3 regions of the Rahnella sp. P4_A8 genome follow, and region 3 is predicted to be linked to each of the others. Evidence: predicted binding sites of a transcription regulator. Region 3 holds the regulator's gene; each other region holds the start of a gene.

Region 1 (4,903 bases), on a different contig from region 3:
GCGGTCATGCTGACCGGCGACAATCCGCGGGCGGCGAAAACCATCGCTGACCGGCTCGGCATTGATTTCCGTGCGGGCTTACTGCCTGCGGATAAAGTCTCAGCGGTCACCGCGCTGAATGCACTGAAACCGGTAGCCATGGTCGGTGACGGCATTAACGATGCGCCCGCCATGAAAGCCGCGACTATCGGTATTGCGATGGGAAGCGGAACGGACGTCGCGCTGGAAACGGCGGATGCGGCACTGACGCATAACCGCCTGAGCGGGCTGGCGCAGATGATCAGCCTTTCGCGTGCTACACGGGCGAATATCCGTCAGAACATCACGATTGCGCTGGGGCTGAAAGCGATTTTCCTGGTCACCACGTTGATGGGATTGACCGGATTGTGGCTGGCGGTGCTGGCGGATTCCGGCGCAACGGCGCTGGTGACCGCCAATGCGTTAAGGCTGTTGCGCAATAAATCGAAATAAACAACACGGGCTGAGCCATCAGCCCTGTTTTTCTGCCAACCCTTTGCACAGCAAATAGCGGTACGGCACGCTTTCGGTATCCGACGCCAGCAGCGTATGTTCCATAAAACGGCAGAAACCGGGAATATCGCGGGTCGTCGCCGGATCATCGGCGATGATCAATAACGTTTCGCCGTCTTGCATGGTGCGTACCGCTTTACGAACCATCATCACTGGCTCCGGGCAACGCAGACCCAACGCATCAAGCTGATGGTCAGGATTGATAAAGGGGTCGGTCATTTCGTGTCTCAACATCTACATACGTGAATGGGCGGTTGTTTGGCAAAGGCGGATAGTTTAACCCGCTGGTTTTCTGGCGCAACAAACACGGCTCATTGCGCTAAAATTAACCGGTAGACCTGTTGCGCAAACGGTGCGCAAACAGGTACTATGCGCGCCGCACGCCATTACGGGTGCGAAAGTAAAAATTTTCTTGGGTTCCCTCACCCCAATTTATTCATAAAAAAAGGTCACATATATGTACTCTTTTACTGCTCAGCAGCGGTTTTCCGCGCTGATATGGCTTTCGCTATTCCACATCGCCATCATCACCTCCAGTAACTATCTGGTTCAGTTACCCGTTTCCATTTTTGGTTTCCATACCACCTGGGGCGCGTTCACTTTCCCGTTTATTTTTCTGGCTACCGATCTGACCGTCCGTATATTTGGCGCGCCGCTGGCACGACGGATTATACTTTCCGTGATGGTGCCTGCACTGGCCATTTCCTATGTCATCTCGGCGTTATTCTTTGAAGCGCAATGGCAAGGCGTGGAAGCGCTCAGCAGCCTGAATATCATGGTCGCGCGTATCGCCACCGCCAGTTTTATGGCGTATGTGCTGGGGCAAATTCTTGACGTTCATGTGTTTAACCGCCTGCGCCAGAACCGCCGCTGGTGGATAGCACCGGTCGCCTCGATGTTCCTCGGCAATATCAGCGATACCCTGTCCTTCTTCTTTATCGCTTTCTACAAAAGCAGCGATGCCTTTATGGCACAGCACTGGGTAGAAATCGCGATGGTGGATTACACCTTCAAGGTGCTGATCTGCCTGGTGTTCTTCCTGCCGATGTACGGCATGCTGCTGAATATGCTGCTTAAGCGTTTATCAGCACAAGGAAACAACCCGCATTCCGCTATCAGTGCGCACTAAACCGGGTCGCCGGGAAGACACAAATCGCGCCATAATCTGACTTGCATTTGTGGCCTGAATAGGTTGCCATAAAGGCTGTTAAGTCAACATGTAAGCCTGGTGAACAGGCCACTTAAGGAAGCCCGATGCGTAATATCGCGAAAATGATGGGAATGGCAGTACTGATCGCCGGTCTGGCTGCGTGTGACGGTAAGTCGACCGATGCACCTGCCGCAGATAAAGGCGCACCAGCGGCCGCAGCCACGGCAGCCACCACGCCGGTCAGCCTGCTGGACGGCAAAGTCACCTTCTCCCTGCCGCAGGGAATGAGCGACCAGAGCGGTAAACTGGGCACACAGGCAAATAATATGCACGTGTATGCAGACAGCACCGGGCAGAAAGCGGTGATTGTCATTTTGGGTGATAACACCCCGGAATCACTGGACGTTCTGGCGGGTCGTTTACAGGATCAGCAAAAAGCGCGCGATACCAATCTGCAAGTCGTCACCAATAAATCTATTCAGGTCAACGGCCAGACATTGCAGCAGTACGACAGCGTGATCACTTCTGCTGGTCAGAAAGCCTATTCGTCTATCGTTTTGGGCAAGGTCGACAGCCATCTGCTGACCCTGCAAATTACTCTGCCTGCTGATAATCAGCAGCAGGCGCAGACCGATGCGGAAGCCATTATCAGCACACTGAAAATTCAATAATTTCAGACCGTGTGAAAATATCAGGCGGAGCTTAGTCTCCGCTTTTTTTGTTTCTTATTGTCACCCTCGCTCACAAAATCGCCTCCCTCTGTAATAAAAATGTAACATTTCCGTCATAAATCACAGTTCGTTTGTGCGCGAATGGCTAAAATGATGTTCGTTTTGGAACACATTGGCTCCGCCATTTCGTCCGTGGCTCATGATGAGTCCGCCCTGATTTATGCCATCGGAGGCATTTATGCTCAGTATCTTTAAACCCGCGCCCCACAAAGCTCCTGTTGATGAGGCTCACGTCGATCCGCTGTACCGCCGTCTCCGCTGGCAAATCTTCATGGGGATTTTCTTCGGTTATGCGGCCTACTATCTGGTGCGCAAAAACTTTGCGCTGGCCATGCCTTATCTGATTGATCAGGGCTTCTCCCGTGGAGACTTAGGGTTCGCACTGTCCGGGATTTCCATTGCTTATGGCATCTCAAAATTCATCATGGGTTCGGTGTCTGACCGTTCGAATCCGCGCGTATTTCTGCCCGCTGGTTTGATTCTGGCGGCGGCCGTGATGTTGTTTATGGGCTTCGTGCCGTGGGCAACCTCAAGCATTGCCATCATGTTTGTGTTGCTGTTCCTGTGCGGCTGGTTCCAGGGCATGGGCTGGCCGCCGTGCGGACGTACGATGGTGCACTGGTGGTCGCAGAAAGAACGCGGCGGCGTGGTGTCGGTGTGGAACTGTGCGCATAACGTCGGCGGCGGTATTCCTCCGCTGCTGTTCCTGCTCGGTATGGCGTGGTTTAACGACTGGCATGCAGCGCTGTATATGCCTGCCTTCGGCGCAATTCTGCTGGCGGTGTTTGCCTTCATGACCATGCGCGATACACCGCAATCCTGTGGTCTGCCGCCCATTGAAGAATACAAAAACGATTATCCGCCGGACTATGTGAAAGAGTCCGCCGAGCAGGAACTGACGGCGAAACAGATTTTCATGCAGTACATTTTGCCGAACAAATTGCTGTGGTATATCGCACTGGCTAACGTCTTTGTCTATCTGCTGCGTTACGGCATTCTCGACTGGTCACCAACGTATCTGAAAGAAGTGAAGCATTTCGCGCTGGATAAATCCTCGTGGGCGTATTTCCTTTATGAATACGCTGGCATTCCCGGCACGCTGCTGTGTGGCTGGATGTCGGACAAAGTTTTCAAAGGCAATCGTGGTGCCACCGGCGTGTTCTTCATGGTGCTGGTGACTATCGCTACCGTCGTTTACTGGCTGAATCCGGTCGGCAATCCGGGTATTGATATGGCCTGTATGATCACCATCGGTTTCCTGATTTACGGGCCGGTGATGCTGATTGGGTTACATGCGCTGGAACTGGCACCGAAGAAAGCAGCCGGTACCGCCGCAGGCTTTACCGGACTGTTTGGTTATCTGGGCGGCTCGGTCGCGGCCAGCGCCATTGTCGGTTATACCGTGGATTATTTTGGCTGGGACGGTGGCTTTATCGTGATGATCGCCGGTTGTGTGCTGGCTGTTCTGTTGCTGTTACTGACCATGCTGAGTGAAAACAAACACAAAGCGCAGCTGGCTAAAAACATCTGACTTTGATTTATCTTCGTCGTAAAGGCACCGGAAGGTGCCTTTTTTGTTTTTACGCGGCGTCGGGAAGGATGCGCCTGCCTGCTTCATCAAACAGTAAAACACTGGCAGCATTAAACCCGAACCTGAGCGGTGTGTTTTTAGCAAAGGAGAGCTGTTTCGACGATTTCATTTTCAGGATGTGCTCACCAACGCACGCATATACCAGCGTGGAATCACCCTGCAATTCAGTGAAATCAACCAAAACTTCAAATGCATGATCCGTCACTTCATTCAGGCGCAACAGCTCAGGGCGGATGGCCAGCGACACCATTTGTCCATCCTGCGCCGCCGGGAATTTATCCTCCAGCGGGTACATCGGCTGGCCGTCAATACTCAGCTGGCGGCCGACGACTTGTGCCGGGATCACATTGATTTTCGGCGTACCGATAAAACCGGCGACGAACAGGCTGGCCGGGCAATTATACAGCTCAACCGGCGTGCCAATTTGCTCAATGTGACCTTTGTTAAGCACCACGATCCGGTCCGCCAGTGTCATGGCCTCGACCTGATCGTGGGTCACGTAAATCATGGTGTTTTTCAGACGGGCATGGAGCTGACTGATTTCCTGACGCATCTGCACACGCAGCGCGGCATCAAGGTTCGACAGCGGTTCATCAAACAAAAAAACTTTCGGCTGCTGAACAATGGAACGCCCGATAGCGACGCGCTGACGCTGTCCGCCGGAAAGATTTTGCGGTAACCGGTCGAGCATGTCGTCCAGCCGCAGGATCAGGGCCGCTTCGCTTATGCGTCGGGCAATTTCTTCCGGCGGCGTGCGGATATTTTTCAGACCAAATGCCAGATTCTGTCTGACGGTCATGTGCGGATAAAGCGCGTAGGACTGAAATACCATCGACAGACCGCGCTTCCCGGCGGGTAAATCCGTCACATCAGTTTTTTCAATGTGAATAGTCCCGTCGC
Region 2 (4,903 bases), on a different contig from region 3:
CCCTGCGGGTCGGCAGCCATTTCAACACCGCGTTTGCACTGGCATTAACGCTTGATTATGCGCGCTGCGTTAAGCATCACAAACTGGCAGAACTGATCGAAGAAACGGCGCTGCGCTGGCATCTGGAAGATGTGCATTGTCAGGCGTGGGAACCGGGCGGTGATGAATTCCTGTCACCCTCCCTGATGGAGGCTGAACTGATGCGGCGCGTTCTGCCGGGCGAAGCATTTGTGACCTGGTTTGGCCGTTTCCTGCCGGATCTGGCTCACAGTCAGCCTGCCACGCTTTTCACCCCCGCCACGGTCACTGACCGCAGTGACGGTAAAATTGGCCATCTGGACGGACTGAATCTCAGCCGCGCCTGGTGTCAGCGTTCGCTGGCCTCTGCGCTGCCAGCGGGCGATCCGCGTGCGGCCTTGCTGCGCCAGACGGCAGAAGCCCATCTGCACAGCGCGCTGAACCATCTCGACAGCACCTACATGGGCGAACACTGGCTGGCGACCTTTGCCCTGTTGGCACTCGAAGCCTGACAGTCCTCTTCCTCTGTTCAGCCGCAGGGTTACCGTGAAATCGTTAGCGAATAATCCCGCGCGCTGAATCGAGGAAAAATGCATTGAAGTGGCACAGTAACGGATATTCCGCGCTGAGCTGCTCAATTTCCCCCTTCACCCGTTCCACCGATTCCGGCTGGTGATAAAGCAAATCGTACAGATAGCGGATGACATTTTGCTGCGCTTTTCCGGCCCGGCAAAATTCCGTTGCCTGCTCGTTTATCCCTTTCGGCACCGCGCGATTTCCCCCCGCGATCACAAAAGGCGGCACGTCCTGCACCACACAGGTATTAGCAAGGAGATGGACGCCCGTGCCAATAATACAAAACTGATGCACCGCGCTCAGGGCATCAATCCGGGCATCACTGCCTAATGAAACATGCCCCGCCAGAGCACTGTGTTCGCCGATAAACGTGGCATTTCCTATCTGACAGTCATGGCCGACATGCACGCCCCCTTCAAACACATTCAGGTGCCCGATCCGGGTCATACCACCGCCCTGCACGGTGCCGCGATGCAGTGTCACGTGGCGGCCAATGCGGTTTCCATTGCCGATTTCCAGCCCGGTGGGTTCTCCGGCGTATTTCAAATCCTGGCTGATCTCGCCAATGGATGAGCCCATGCCAATCTGGTTATCCGTGCCAATTTTGGTATTGCCGTTGATAACGACATGAGAAGAAATGTGTGTTCCTTCGCCGATTTGCACGCCGGCGGAAATAAAGCAGAAAGGCCCGATAACCACTCGCGGACCGATAATGACACCTGGCTCTATGATACTGCTGGCCGCAATTGTGGCCGAAGATGAAATCAACACGAACATCCTTCTGACAGCCAGCAGGCAGTCAGTAGTGAATTAAACCGGACAGGCATAATCAGGGAAAGATCAAAATGAGCGGAGGGAAACGCACTCAGAGAGGTTTAAACAAGGGGAGTGTTTCGTTGAACATCCGCATCGCTACACGGCACAGCATAAGGCTTCAGGATCGAAAAGGCGGTCTCTTATATTTTTTTTATTTTCTGAACCTTTTCGGAAACGCTGCATAATGAAAATTTTATGACAGGTAGATTAAGGCTTTCTTAAGCTTGGATGAATATTCTATTGGATATTCATTTCTATACGTTATGTTTCCTTCACATCAACGCTGCTACCACCACCCTGTTGGGAGTTTTCATTGCGCTCTATATTTCCGAAGATTAGCTACTTTACGCTGACTTTACTGCTGACCCTGTATTTTACCTTTATCGTTAATCTGCCGATTTTGCTGCATTTTTATCACATCTTACATGCACTGCCCGCGTACAACCTGGCTTTTGCCCTGAGCATTCCGGTTGCGCTGTTTGCCGCACTGAACTTTGTGTTCACCCCTTTCAGCTTTCGTCCATTGCTTAAGCCGTTCTTTATTATCGTGCTGCCGGTCAGTGCCCTCGCCAGTTTTGCGATGATGACCTTCCAGGTCGTATTTGATCGCGGCATGATCGAAAATATTCTCGAGACGCAATCGGCTGAAGCGTCGTCTTACCTGAATCTGAAAGTGATACTGTGGTTTGTCTTCACCGGCGTTTTGCCCGCTATTTTGCTTTTCCTGACACCGGTCAGCTATGAAAAAACGCCGTTACGCCGTCTCGGTGTCCGTCTGGTGTCGATGGTGATTTCATTGCTGGTGGTTGCCTCCATTGCCGGGATTTTTTACAAAGATTACGCCTCTGTGGGCCGTAACAACCGCACCCTGAATCTGGAAATTGTGCCGACAAACTACCTCTACAGCGCGTTCCAGTACATCAATCACCGTTACTTCACGCCGAAAATGCCGTTCCAGACTATTGGCAACGATGCAAAACTGGTGCAGCAACCGGGGCAGAAACCAAATCTGGTGTTCCTGGTGATTGGGGAAACCGCGCGGGCGCAAAATCAGTCATCTGAGGGTTACGCCAAACCGACTAATCAGTACACACAGGCTATTCCTGACGTGGTGTTCTTTAATAAAATGACGTCATGCGGCACGGCAACGGCGATTTCTGTGCCGTGCATGTTCTCGAATATGAAGCGCACCCGCTACGACGCCAACCGCGCCCGTAACAGTGAAGGCTTGCTGGATATCCTGCATAAAGCCGGTGTTTCGGTGTTCTGGAAAGACAATGATGAAGGCTGTAAAGGCGTATGCGACCGTGTGCCGAATATCACCATCGATACAAAAAAAGACGGTAAATACTGTGATGGCGATACCTGCTACGACATGGCGCTGATGCAGAATATCGATGACGACATCAAACCTGACGGCAAAAATACGCTGATTGGCTTACATCTGATCGGCAGCCACGGCCCGACCTACTACAAACGCTATCCGCAGGAATTCCGTAAGTTTATGCCTGACTGCCCGCGCAGCGATATTGAAAACTGTTCTCAGGAACAACTGGTGAATACCTACGATAATACCCTGCTTTACACGGATTACACGGTGTCGCAGGTGATTGAGAAGGCGAAGCAGTATCAGGATACGTACAACGTGGCCGTGATTTATCTTTCTGACCATGGCGAATCGCTGGGTGAAAATGGCCTGTATTTGCACGGCACGCCTTACAGCGTGGCACCGGCGCAACAGACACACGTGCCGATGCTGTTCTGGTTATCCAGCGGTTATGTGAAAGCGCAGGGAATTGATCTGCAATGCCTGAAATCGTATGCCGTGAACAAAGACGTTTCACAGGATAACCTGTTCCACACCGTGCTGAGCGCGATGGACGTGCAAACCTCGGAACGTGATCCGCAACTGGATATTCTGGCAGCCTGTCGTACATCACAAAGGTAATCACGCCCCTGTTGAAACGGTTTGCTGCCAGAACGTTATGGCAGCAAACCGCACTCCGTCAGAATGCTTTTTGCCAGCGTGCTGACCGTTTTATCAAACCGCTCAGATTCATTATCCATCACCATATACAAAGCCGTTTGCCGCACCGTTCTGGCTGATAATTCCAGTCGGCGGAGCAAACCGCTCTCCAGCGCTTTTTCCACACTTTCCAGCGGCAGCCAGCCGTACCCCACGCCCACCGCAATGGCTTCCATCGCGGCCCCGACGGTGGTGAATGTCCAGCTGGCAACAGGGCCGGATGACACATTTTCTGCACGCGGCGCGTGCCGGTCGGCCACGCTAATCAGCGGAAAACGCGCCAGATCCTGCGCAGTCAGCGGAACGGTGAGGCTCATCAGCGGATGATCGCTTTTGGCCACCGGCACAAAATCCACGTCGAGCAGGAAGCGCCCCTGTATCGCATTTTCCGGTGCCAGTGTGGTGATGTATAAATCCGCTGATCGTTCATTTAATTGCTTAAGGCTTTCGCCGCGCAGAATTTCTGTCAGATGAACACGGGTATCGGGAAACTGCTGCTGAAAATTTTTGAGTGCGCGAAACAGACGGTATTTGGGAAAGACACTGTCGACAACCAGGCTCAGTTCGGTGCGCGTCCCGTCTTTCAGCCCGGCGGCACGGTGCTCAAGTTGCAAAAAGGCGGAAATCAGCGGCGTGGCCTGCATCAGCAACGCCCGCCCCTGTTCCGTCAGCGTCGCTTTACGGCCATGAATCTCCAGCAACGGCAGACCGAGACGTTCCTGTAACCCACTCAGGGCATAACTGACGGAAGACTGACTGCGGTTCAGTACCTCTGCGGCCTGCGCGTAACTTCCTTGTTCAATCACCGTTTGTAATACCACCCACTGCTCAAGTGTGGTGCGTGGAAGTGCCATACTGTTCCTTCCTTCAGATAAAAACACATCTAAATTTTAGATTATTTCCATCTGAAATCAGCGTTTTTTTATCAATTTTTTAGCGCGTAATATTCTCCTCATCGAAACAAAACATTTCACCTGTTACTGCATTAAGGAGAATTACCATGAGCAACTTTGATAAACATGACCTGAGCAATTTCATCGGCAAACACGTTGTTTACACTTACGACAACGGCTGGAATTATGAAATCTATGTGAAAAATGCCGAAACGCTGGATTACCGCATCCATAGCGGGCTGGTCGGTAACCGCTGGGTGAAAGACCAGAAAGCCTATATCGTGCGTGTGGCTTCTGATGTGTACAAAATTTCCTGGACAGAACCGACCGGTACAGATGTCAGCCTGATTGTGAATCTGGGCGACAACGTGTTCCACGGCACCATTTTCTTCCCACGCTGGATCATGAACAACCCGGAAAAAACCGTGTGCTTCCAGAACGAACATATTCCTTTGATGAATGCTTACCGCGATGCCGGACCCGCTTATCCGACTGAAGTCATCGACGAATTCGCCACCATTACCTTCGTCCGTGACTGCGGCGCCGACAATGACACCGTGATCGACTGCGCTGC
Region 3 (4,903 bases):
GCGGATGGCTCAACGCTTCCATGATTCATCTGGCGTGGTAACCCAAACCACGATGCGTGAAATTAACAAAATAGTTGATGAAGCCGTTCAGGAGGAAAGACTGAAAGCCTTCGCAGAAAGCTCTGCTGAACGCATTCGCGCTTTGCGTGAAAAAGAAAAAATCAGTCAGGGCGTACTGGCAAGACTCATCAATATGTCCGCCAACAGCATTCAAAAATGGGAGCGGGATGAAACCAAACCCACCGGAGCGGCGCTGATCTTACTGATGCTAATTGAAGAAAAAGGTTTACAGATCATCTGCTAAAAGAAGCCACAGCTTGTTGCTGTGGCTTGATTTTTATCCCTTTACGCCGCTTTGGCTGGCCTGTTCCTGAGGAACAATCAACTTCGGCGCCAGCATAAACATAAACCGGGTACCGACGCCGACTTCACTCATGACTTCAAGTTTCGTGTGGTGATGGCTGAGCGCATGTTTGACGATTGCCAGTCCCAGTCCGCTGCCGCCGGTCTGACGTGAACGGGCTTTATCGACGCGGTAGAAACGTTCGGTCAGGCGCGGCAGGTGCTGCGGCGCAATGCCCGGTCCGTTGTCGCTGATCTGGAACTGTGCGCCATGCGGCGTTTGTTGCCAGCTGACTTCAATCCGTGTCCCCGCTGGCGTGTGGTTAACCGCGTTATACACCAGGTTCGACACCGCGCTGCGCAGTTGATCTTCATTACCAAAGACCTTCAGCTTGTCGTTTACGCGAAACACCACTTCATGCCTGCCGTTGCTTAACGTTTGCACTTCACGTTCGAGCATGCCGAGCATCACCGGAATATCGACTTTCTCGTGCAAATCAATATTCGCTGAGGCTTCGATTTTCGACAGCGTCAGCAGCTGCTTCACCAGCCCGTCCATGCGCCGCGTCTGTTCCTGCATGGTATCCAGCGCTTTAGTGCGGAAAGGCTCTTCCAGCTTGGCGTCTTCCATCATTTCCAGATACCCCTGCAATACCGTCAATGGGGTTCTCAGTTCATGACTGACGTTAGCGAAGAAGTTACGCCGTGCGCCTTCAAGCTGACGCATCTGGGTCACGTCGCGTGCCACCATCAGCAGTTGTCCTTCGGAATAAGGCATGACGCGAAACTCGACATAATGCTCATTATTGAGTTGTAAATTCAGCGCCCGGCTGAAATCGCGGGTCTGGATCCACAGCCGGAATTCCGGATAACGCAGCAGGTTGAAGATATGTTGCCCGTTATCTTCCGGCCAGCGGAAACCGAGCAAATCCTGCGCCAGTCCGTTACACCAGAAAATATTGCCATCTTCAGTGGTCAGCACCACGGCATCCGGCAGCGATTCGGCACCGCTGCGAAAACGTTTGATGAGCTGACCTAATTCCCGACGGCGACGCCGGTTGCGTATCTGCATCTGGTTCAGCCCGTAAAACAGCGGCTCCCAGCTCCAGCGCCCATTCGGTGGCGTAATGCTGCGGTCGAGCCACAGCCAGTGAGAGAGTTTAAGCTGGTTGTAATAATTCCAGCCCAGTGCCGCCATCAGCGACACCAGGAGGAGCCAGCCGAAATGGCCGACGAAGATACCGAGAATTAACGCTGGCAGGCAAAAGAGAAACAATTCACCCGCCAGTCGTTTCCATGACAAACGTTCTAGCACACAGATTCTCCGCTGTGAGGGCTCAATAACGCGTTGAAAAACGGTATCCGGTACCACGAACAGTCTGGATCATTCTGTCATGTCCACTGGTTTCCAGCGCCTTACGTAAACGACGAATATGCACGTCAACCGTGCGATCTTCCACATAAACGTTAGTGCCCCAGACGTTATTGAGCAACTGTTCGCGGCTGTATACACGTTCGGAATGGGTCATAAAGAAGTGTAATAACTTAAATTCGGTCGGCCCCATATCGAGCGCCTGCTCGTTGGCCATTACCCGGTGAGACGACGGATCCAGGCTTAAACCCTGCATGTCGATCACTTCTTCCACCGCCATTGGCGAGATGCGACGCATCACGGCTTTAATGCGGGCAACCAGTTCTTTCGGAGAAAACGGTTTAGTGATGTAATCATCGGCACCCACTTCAAGGCCGCGCACCCGATCTTCTTCTTCACCGCGTGCGGTCAGCATCATCACCGGAATTTCGCGGGTCAGTGCCTCACGTTTAAGATGCTTAATAAACTGAATACCGGAACCGCCAGGTAACATCCAGTCAAGCAGGATCAGTTCAGGGTAAGGTTCAACAAGCTGCCCAATCGCTGAATCAAAATCCTCAGCTTCTACGGCCTGATAGCCATTTTGTTCCAGTACAAAACACACCATTTCACGGATTGGAGCTTCGTCTTCAACCACCAATATACGTCTAGCCATCGTAGGTCCTGCCAATAGGTTAGCGATCTTTTATTTGATTGCGGGCGCCATTATGCGTCAGTTTTGTGACAGATTTATGAATGAAAAGAATGGTTCATTACAGTCAACTATGACAGATAATTTCCGGCCATCTTGCTGAAATTGGTCTGATTTATCGGGGACAGCTTCCCCTGCCGACGTTTATACTTTACCTCATTGTCGTCATCCAGGGTTCATACGGGAGTCTCATGCGCCTGATCCACACCTCAGACTGGCACCTCGGCCAGTACTTTTTCACTAAAAGCCGTGCAGCCGAACATCAGGCATTTTTGCGCTGGCTGACTGGTCAGGTGCAACAACATCAGGTCGACGCCGTGATTGTCGCGGGCGATATTTTCGACACGGGATCCCCACCCAGTTATGCCCGCGAATTGTATAACCGCTTCGTGGTGGAATTACAGCAAACCGGCTGCCAGCTGGTGGTGCTGGCTGGTAACCACGATTCTGTCGCCACGCTCAATGAATCGCGCGAGCTCCTTTCCTGCCTGAATACGCGGGTGATTGCCACCGTCGGTGAAAACCTTTCTGAACAGATTTTAGTGCTCAGTCAGCGTGACGGGAAACCCGGCGCGATACTGTGCGCTATCCCGTTTTTACGCCCGCGTGATCTGCTCGCCAGCCAGGCGGGACAGTCCGGCAGCGACAAGCAACTGGCATTGCAGGAAGCCATCGCCGCGCATTATGACGCGCTCTGGCAGGCTGCGCAGGCCAGACGTGACGAACTGGGCATGCCGCTGCCTATTATTGCGACCGGCCATCTGACGACTGTCGGTGTCAGTACCTCAGATTCCGTGCGCGACATCTATATAGGTACGCTCGATGCGTTTCCGGCGCAGGCCTTTCCGCCGGTCGATTATGTGGCACTGGGTCATATTCACCGTGCACAATGCGTCGCCAAAACCGAACATATCCGTTACAGCGGCTCGCCGATTGCCCTGAGTTTTGACGAACTGAGCAAAGCTAAAAGTGTGTACTTACTTGATTTTGATGGTGCGACGCTCAACGCCATCGACACACTGGAAATCCCGGTTTTCCAGCCGATGCAGATAATCAAAGGCTCGCTGGTGGAGATTGAACAACAACTGGCACAGTTCGAAGGCGGTGATCCGGCCAAACCGGTGTGGCTCGATATTGAAGTCTCCACCCAGGATTATCTCAGCGACATCCAGCGACGCATTCAGGCGCTGACGGAAGATCTGCCGGTAGAAGTCGTGCTGTTACGCCGCAGCAAAGAACAGCGCATCAACAGTATTGAGCAGCAGGAAAAAGAAACCCTCAGCGAACTGAGCGTCAGCGACGTGTTTGAACGACGACTGGCGCTGGAACCGGCCCCTGACGAGCCGCGTCAGGCTCGGATGCGCACGTTGTTTGCGCAGGTGGTTGAACAGGTTACCAACGGTCAGAACGCGGAGGATAGCGCACAATGAAAATTCTCAGCCTGCGTTTAAAAAACCTGAACTCGCTGGAAGGCGAATGGAAAATTGATTTCACCGCCGAGCCGTTTGCCAGCAACGGATTATTCGCCATCACCGGTCCGACCGGTGCGGGGAAAACCACCCTGCTCGATGCCATTTGTCTGGCGCTTTATCATCAGACGCCACGGCTGAACATTACACCAAGCCAGAATGAACTGATGACCCGCCACACCGCAGAATCGCTGGCCGAGGTGGAGTTTGAAGTCAAAGGTGTGGGTTACCGCGCTTTCTGGAGCCAGCGCCGCGCCAAAAATTCCCCTGACGGCAATCTGCAGGCACCGAAAGTCGAGCTGGCGTTACTGGCCGACGGCAAAATTCTGGCGGATAAAGTGCGCGATAAACTCGATGCCATCGCCACACTGACCGGGCTGGATTTCGGTCGTTTCACCAAATCCATGATGCTTTCACAGGGGCAGTTCGCCGCGTTTCTGAATGCCGATGCCAACGACCGCGCCGAATTGCTGGAAGAACTGACCGGCACCGAGATTTACGGTCTGCTTTCTCAACGCGTGTTTGAGCAACATAAAGAAGCGCGCATTGCGCTGGACGGTCTGCATCAGCGTATGGCCGGAATCGAACTGCTCAGCGAAGAACAGCGCCAGACGCTCGAATCACAACGTGCTGAACTGAACGCGCAGGAAATCAGCCTCAGTCAGCAGGCGCAGCAGCGCCAGCAGGATCTGAACTGGCTGCAACAGTGGCAGCAGGTGCAGCAAAAACAGCAGCAGTCTCAGCAACAACTGACCGCCGCAGAGCAGGAAAATCTGGCCGCCGCGCCGCAGTTACAGCAACTGGCGCGCAGCGAACCGGCAGAAAAACTGCGTCCGTTACTCAATGATCGCCAGCGCTGTCAGGATGACGCGCAGCGCCTTCAGCAATTACTGATACAACTGACGCAGCAGCAGGAGCAGCAGATTGCACAGATGACGCCGCTGAGTCTGGCGGTGGAACAGGCGCACACTGCGCGGCAGAAACAGGCGGAAGAACAGCGCCAGATGCAAACGCTGATCGAAGAAAAAA

What was found. Region 3 encodes PhoB, which activates phosphate uptake and scavenging genes when phosphate is short. Its sites were predicted from a motif close to CTGTCATAAAACTGNCNNAT; they were not measured.
Region 1: a site for PhoB is predicted at 2,441-2,460, ahead of glpT (glycerol-3-phosphate transporter). Genes of this name have one in related genera too.
Region 2: a site for PhoB is predicted at 1,593-1,612, ahead of AC1DUO_RS13905 (phosphoethanolamine transferase). Genes of this name have one in related genera too.

What each region holds. Positions count from the first base shown of each region.
Region 1 is NZ_JBFUHK010000044.1:8,566-13,468, forward strand. Features, by position in the region: gene AC1DUO_RS18160 (zinc/cadmium/mercury/lead-transporting ATPase) at 1-471, shown strand, start outside; gene tusA (sulfurtransferase TusA) at 490-750, opposite strand; gene AC1DUO_RS18170 (7-cyano-7-deazaguanine/7-aminomethyl-7-deazaguanine transporter) at 989-1,660, shown strand; gene AC1DUO_RS18175 (DcrB family lipoprotein) at 1,786-2,352, shown strand; gene glpT (glycerol-3-phosphate transporter) at 2,591-3,943, shown strand; gene AC1DUO_RS18185 (ABC transporter ATP-binding protein) at 3,993-4,903, opposite strand, start outside.
Region 2 is NZ_JBFUHK010000024.1:47,829-52,731, forward strand. Features, by position in the region: gene AC1DUO_RS13895 (DUF2891 domain-containing protein) at 1-530, shown strand, start outside; gene lpxA (acyl-ACP--UDP-N-acetylglucosamine O-acyltransferase) at 574-1,362, opposite strand; gene AC1DUO_RS13905 (phosphoethanolamine transferase) at 1,724-3,358, shown strand; gene AC1DUO_RS13910 (LysR family transcriptional regulator) at 3,394-4,290, opposite strand; gene AC1DUO_RS13915 (phenolic acid decarboxylase) at 4,437-4,903, shown strand, end outside.
Region 3 is NZ_JBFUHK010000031.1:16,417-21,319, reverse strand. Features, by position in the region: gene AC1DUO_RS15620 (helix-turn-helix domain-containing protein) at 1-304, shown strand, start outside; gene phoR (phosphate regulon sensor histidine kinase PhoR) at 338-1,657, opposite strand; gene phoB (phosphate response regulator transcription factor PhoB) at 1,680-2,369, opposite strand; gene sbcD (exonuclease subunit SbcD) at 2,597-3,835, shown strand; gene sbcC (exonuclease subunit SbcC) at 3,832-4,903, shown strand, end outside.